Regions from separate parts of the Halolactibacillus sp. JCM 19043 genome, predicted to be linked through region 2. Evidence: predicted binding sites of a transcription regulator. Region 2 holds the regulator's gene; the other holds the start of a gene.
What was found. The regulator LexA, encoded in region 2, represses DNA repair genes until DNA is damaged. The targets are predictions, from matches to a motif close to CGAACATATGTTCG.
Positions count from the first base shown of each region.

Region 1: addB (helicase-exonuclease AddAB subunit AddB) is a predicted target of LexA. The motif match lies at 1,716-1,729, and genes of this name have one in related genera.

Region 1 is NZ_BAXD01000016.1:8,762-12,193, forward strand. It holds gene JCM19043_RS08985 (hypothetical protein) at 1-212, opposite strand, end outside; gene JCM19043_RS08990 (TVP38/TMEM64 family protein) at 360-1,016, shown strand; gene lepB (signal peptidase I) at 1,030-1,563, shown strand; gene addB (helicase-exonuclease AddAB subunit AddB) at 1,752-3,432, shown strand, end outside.
Region 2 is NZ_BAXD01000041.1:10,198-13,629, reverse strand. It holds partial or broken gene JCM19043_RS14070 (peptidylprolyl isomerase) at 1-301, opposite strand, end outside; gene JCM19043_RS14065 (N-acetylmuramoyl-L-alanine amidase) at 377-1,102, shown strand; gene lexA (transcriptional repressor LexA) at 1,166-1,789, opposite strand; gene JCM19043_RS14055 (recombinase family protein) at 1,935-2,597, shown strand; gene JCM19043_RS14050 (DUF896 domain-containing protein) at 2,638-2,862, shown strand; partial or broken gene tkt (transketolase) at 2,977-3,432, shown strand, end outside.

The sequences.
Region 1 (3,432 bases), on a different contig from region 2:
AATCGTTCTTTATACATTGTTTCTTTTAGCGCACGTCTTTGTTTTTTAGCACTAACTAGCATGCAATCTATAAATTCCACAAGAGTCTCTGATAATTTAATACCAGCTGTTTGACGAAGTGTTTTCTGTTCAAGCTCTAACGTATCAATAGTAAAAGATAAAAAAACATAGCGTGATAATATATGGTCTGGTTTTTGCGTTAAATGGTCCATGACTCATCCCTCCATAAAATAAGAACGTTTGTTCTTATTTTATCATGTTGTCAGTTAAAAGAAAAGCGTTATATTTTATCGGAATTCGGGAATAAGTAACCATAGGGTGTGAAATATCGTCCAATAAATCAAAAGGGGGAGTTCACTTTGTCACAACCATTACCAGATACCATCACATGGGATCAAGTTACAGAGCTCCTCAGAGCAAGCGAATATGAAGAACTACTTGAACGTTTATTGTTTATTTATGAAGGATTTGGACCGCTACCAGGAATTTTATTACCATTTTTAGAAGCTTTGTTCCCGTTTCTTCCGATCTTTGTATTCGTTATGGCCAATGCAGCAGCATATGGGTTGTTAAGAGGTTTCGTATATTCATGGATAGGCGGGGTCGCAGGCTCAATCTTTGTCTTTTTAATCATTCGCCATTTTCGACATGTGACCCTTATAAAATGGATTTATACGAATAGGCAGGTGAAACGTGTGACAAGTTGGGTTGAGCGGCACGGGTTTGGACCGCTGTTTATTATGTTATGTTTCCCATTCTCACCGTCAGCGATTATTAATCTTGTCTCTGCGATTTCACGTGTGAGCTTTGTTCAGTTCTTTCTAGCGGTTGTTCTAGGAAAGATGGTCATGATCTTCTCACTTGCTTATGTCGGTGATAGTTTGACATCTTTCGCGGAAAACCCAGTAAAAACAGTTCTAGTTGGGGTAGGGATTTCGTTATTTTGGATTCTAGGTAAATACATTGAGAAGTTCTTATTTAAGAAGGGAGAAATTCACCCGGATGAGTATGAATGAGAGGTGAGGCATCATGAAACAGCTGTATAAAAGTCAAGATTTTCATATGGTGAAAGTACTAATGTTTCTTCTCATTCTCTTGATCTTTCTGAAGACGTTTGTTTTTACTGTTTTTGTTGTGGATGGACACTCAATGGAACCTACGCTTCACGACCAAGATTTTATTATGATTGATACATGGGGATATAAATATCAACCTGTTGAACGTTTTGACGTGGTCGTCTTTAAGCGACGTGATGGGTCCTATTTTGTTAAACGTGTGATTGGGTTACCAGGGGAGACGATTCATTACCGTAATCATACATTGTATATTAATAATAAACCCTTAGGAGAAACTTATTTAACGGAAGAAGAGTTTAGTATGATGGTTGATTTTGAACTTACGCTGATTCAGGATAGCCAAGTGATTCCAAAAGACCATTACTTTTTACTAGGGGATCACCGTTCGCGTAGCTTAGATAGTCGAAATTTCGGCCTTATTCATAAAGGGCAACTGACAGGCAGAGTTATGGCAAGTTATTACCCAACAGTGAAATGGATTCAATAAAACTTCACCCAAACATATGTGGTGAAGTTTTTTAGTCGTCATTTTTTAAGAGAATTTTAAAAAACTAATTAGTAAATTAGAAAAACGAATAGTTAAATATGTTAATTTCCTTCTGTTGATATGTCGATATCTGGATGACTTGTGTTAAAATAAGAACAAACGCTCGTAATAAATGATGAGGTGATGATATGACCGTTCGATTTATATTAGGTTCAAATACAATGTCAAAGAGTGATGTTGTAAGAGAAGAAATTAAAACAATGTTAAAACAGGAACCTTACGGTAAACCGATTATATTTATCGTACCAGAACAGATGACGTTCCAACAAGAATATGCCTTATTAGAAGAAGAGATTAAGGGTAGTATTAGAGCACAGGTCCTTAGTTTCTCACGCCTTGCTTTTAGGGTGATGGAGGAGACTGGTGGTGCAACGAAACCAATGATTACCTCAACGGGTATTCAAATGATGCTTCGAAAAATCATCGAAGAACGAAAAACAGATTGGCATATGTTTCAACAGTCAGTTGAAAAGAAAGGTTTTATCGAACAACTAGAAGTGTTAATCACAGAATTTAAGCGGTATAAAATTACGCCTGAAGATTTATATCAAGCTCATAACCAAGCACAATCTCAGGGGGGGTTGCACGATAAATTAACTGATCTTCATTACATATATAGTCATTTAACTGAAGCTCTTGCTAAGCGTTTTATTGATGGAGAAGACCGTCTGCGTTTGTTAGAGGAAAAAGTGTTGGAATCAATGTATTTAAAAGATGCGACGATTTATATTGATGGCTTTCATCGCTTTACCCCGCTCGAACAAGCTGTTTTGTCTAAATTAATGCAGCACACTAAGAATATCACGCTCACGTTGACGTTACCAGAGACGAAAACGGATCAAATAGAACCATTCGATATCTTTACGCAAACGAAGGAGACCTTTGACGAAGTCATGGCACTTGCTAAAGAGGCAGGACAACAAGTAACAGTTACCCATCTGCGAGATACAAAAGAGGTTGCGTCATTTATTAAGCACTTAGATAGCGCTTTTGATACACGTCCAATTCCGCCGTTTCAGGGACCGTCTGATTTAAAAGTTGCTTATGGCGTGCATCCACGTGCGGAAATAGAAGGGGTTGCCCAAGAAATCTTAGCGCTCATTCGAGAAGACAGCTATCGCTATCGGGATATCGCTTTAATGGTAAGAGATGAAGGGTTATATCACGATTTAATTCGCACTATTTTTGATGATTACGGGATTCCTGTATTTATTGACGAGAAAGAACCCATGATCAATCACCCGCTCATGGAACTGATTCGCTCACTGTTTGATGTTGTACAAACAGAATGGCGTTACGACAGTGTTTTTAGACTGCTTAAAACAGGCTTTTTCCCGGTAGGAGATGAGACCGTTCAGTTTGATGACGATGCGATTGATACGTTAGAAAATTATATTCTAGAATATGGCATCAAAGGACGTAAACGCTGGTTAAGTGAAGAAGCTTTTTATTATCAACGGTTTAGAGGCTTTGATAAGAGAGTCAAAACGGATGAAGAAATTGAGATAGAAGAAAGTATTAATCGCTATCGTGACCATATCGTTCGCTATCTACACCCAATTGATGAAAAGTTGAGACAAAAATCACCCGTTAGAGAGAAGGTAGTGGCGCTGTATGAATTTCTTGAAACCATCGGCGTTGATGTCACGCTTGAGCAGTGGCAAGAAACACTGGAACAACAAGGTAAAGTTAAAAAAGCACGTGACCAAGAGCAAGTCTGGCAAGAAGTCATGCGTTTATTTGATGAAGTTGTTGACATCATTGGTAATGAAACAATGAAGACAGATATGTTGAAAGAAATCATCGAAA
Region 2 (3,432 bases):
GGAAAATGACACCATCGTAAAACCCATCTTCGATGAGTGCGATAAAATTCGCAACGGTATTTGGTGCTGTATGTGGATACAGCTCTAATGTAATTGTCTCACCGGTTGCCATTTCAATGGTAACAATCGGATTGTCCGTCACTTCAGGGTATTGCTCATAAAAGGCGGTTTGTTCTTCTTCAAAGGTAAGGGTTGTGTCTTCTGGAGTGTCTTCTATTGGTTCATCAGTCGCTGTGTCAGCACATCCTACAACGATGGCAATAAGTAAGACTGACGAAAGTAATAACGCTATTTTTTTCATTGATATTCCTCCTGCATGTGTATTCCTCAGATAGTATAGCACGAAAAAATAGAAAAGAGAAAGGGCGATATACCATTGCGAATATTTTTAGATCCTGGTCACGGGGGACGTGACCCTGGGGCCTGTCATAAACAGTTAAAAGAAAAAGACCTGACGTTAGCTATAGCGCTGCGTATACGAGATCAATTAACTCAGCACAAAGATATCATGATTAAATTATCCCGACACGTTGATGAGACGTGTTCATTATCCGATAGAGTTCTTCTGGCTGAGCGTTTTAAAGCAGATTTTTATCTATCTATTCATATTAATGCAGGAGGAGGAACAGGTTTTGAAAGTTATCGGTATTTAAATACGAGTAAAAAAACAGGTGATTACCACCAATTCATTCATCAAACCATCTGTCAATCATTAGACGTGACCGACCGCGGTATGAAAAAAGGAGATTTTTATGTCTTAAGAAAAACGTCAATGCCTGCCGTACTAACAGAATCACTGTTTATTGATCATCCGCTTGATTATGTTGCCTTATTTAAGTCATCGATGGTTGAAAAAATCGTAGCAGCTCATGTCAAGGCTATTATATCCGTGAAAAACACGTTACTAAAACCGAATAGTATAGTATGTGGTTCGTTTAAAAATATCATATTAGCAAATAAACGCCAAGCCGAACTAAGCCAGCATGGTTTTGACGTTGACATTATAAAAGCAAACGTCAACGGTGCGCCATTTTACCGGGTGATCGTTTATGATGATGGGGTGACACCAAACGTAGAGGCGAGACTAAATGCGCTAGTATAACAGCTTTAAAACGAGCTAAAAAATAAAAGCAGGGTCATTGGTAAACACCAATGACCCTGCTTTTTATTTAATGTGGCGGTACAAACCGACCAATTTACCTAATACCGTTATGTTTTTATATAGAAGAGGCTCCATATTTGAGTTTTCTGGTTGTAAGCGAATATGGTCTTTTTCTTTAAAGAACCGTTTCACTGTCGCTTCACCGTCGTCCGTTAAGGCAACAATAATATCGCCATTATTTGCGGTATTTTGTTGTCTAACGATGACAACATCTCGGTTATGAATACCTGCTTCAATCATACTGTCGCCCTCAATTGTTAAGGCAAACGTATTAGTTTCTGTATTTGTTAAATATGATGGAATTGGAATAAATTCATCAATATTCTCAATTGCGGTAATCGGAAGTCCAGCGGTTACTTTCCCGATGTGAGGGGCATAAGCCACTTCACTGCGCATCTTCGGATTCATTTCTGTTCCGTCAACGATTTCAATCGTCCGTGGTTTAGTCGGGTCACGTCGAATATAGCCTTTTTTCTCCATGCGAGCGAGATGACCATGGGTTGTTGATGTAGATGATAAGCCAACTGCTTCACCAATTTCTCTTACAGAAGGTGGATAGTTTTTAGTTGCTTGATAATGTTTAATGAAATTAAGAATCGCTTCTTGACGTTTTGATAGGGTATCCATTCATTGTCCCTCCAATCAATTTTAGTTAAGTATACCATATTAATGTAACGTAAATCAAACGTTTGTTCGAAAAACATTGACACCGAACAAACCCTTTCGCTACACTAAAATAGAAAGTATGTTTCCATGAAAAGAAGGTGCAACAATGCGTGTCATTATTTACTGTCGAGTCAGTACAACAAAAGATGAACAAGTCTCGTCACTCATCCGCCAAAAACAAGAATTATTAGCGTTAGCTGAACATAAACAGATGGATGTTCTTGATATTATCGAAGAGAAAGTAAGTGGGTATACAATTGAGCGTGACGGCTTATTGTCATTATTTGATCAATGCCAAACCGGGAATGTCGATGCGGTACTCGTTCAAGATGAAACACGGTTAGGCCGCGGTGAAACGAAAATCGCTATTTTCCATCAATTAAAGAAATCCGGCGTGAAGATCTTTACCCAATCGCAAACAGGTGAATTTCAGTTATCTGAATCTGATCGTATGGTGTTAGAAATCGTGGGGATTGTGGAAGAATACCAACGAAAAATCCATAACTTAAAAATCAAACGCGGGATGAAAAAAGCGGTACAAAATGGTTACCGACCTGAGAAAAACTTAACAAAGATTGACCAAGCAAAAGGGCGAGACACAAAAGTGTTTCCGGTTGAAGAAGTTGTTAGGTTGCGAAATAATGGGCTAACATTTAAAGATATTGCGCTTACCTTACGTGGTTTAGGTTATAATGTATCTAAAGCAACCGTCCACCGCCGCTATCAAGAATACCTCTCACTTGCAGAAAGCGGTGAAGATTCGTTATGATAGACATAGTGAAAATCAACAAATTAAGGAGATTTAAAATATGCTGTCACAAGAAAAGTTAGCCCGCATTAATACTTTAGCTAAAAAAGCAAAAGCGGAGGGCTTATCAAATGAAGAAAAAGAAGAACAACAAATCTTACGAGAAGAATATTTACAAAATGTAAGAAAATCATTTAAGAACCAATTCAAGGGGATGACCATCGTTGATCCTAACGGCGATGATGTCACACCCCAAAAAATCAAGAACTTACGGTCAAAAAATTAAGATTATTCATTAAAATGTACAATTTTGTCTTGTGTAAATAGCGTTTTCATTATAGGATATAAATTGTACGTACATATTAATCTATGTATGAATCCAGAAAGGGGTTTAAGAAGTATGACAAATCAAGTACAACAAACATCAATTAATGCTATTCGTACGCTTTCTATCGATGCCATCCAAAAGGCAAACTCAGGACACCCAGGGTTACCAATGGGGCTGCGCCAATGGCGTACACATTATGGACTGAGTTTATGAACCAAAATCCAAAGCATTCAAAATGGTTCGATCGTGACCGCTTCGTTTTATCTGCGGGTCATGGTTCTATGTTACTTTACTCATTACTACACTTATCAGGTTATAATCTAAGTATTGACGACCTTAAAAATTTCCGTCAATTAGGGTCACATACACCTGGACACCCTGAAGTGACAGATACAGATGGCGTCGAAGCAACAACAGGACCTTTAGGTCAAGGGATTGCGATGACTGTCGGCATGGCGATGGCAGAAGCTCATCTAGCGGCAAAATATAACCGTGATGACTTCAATATCGTTGATCACTATAGCTATG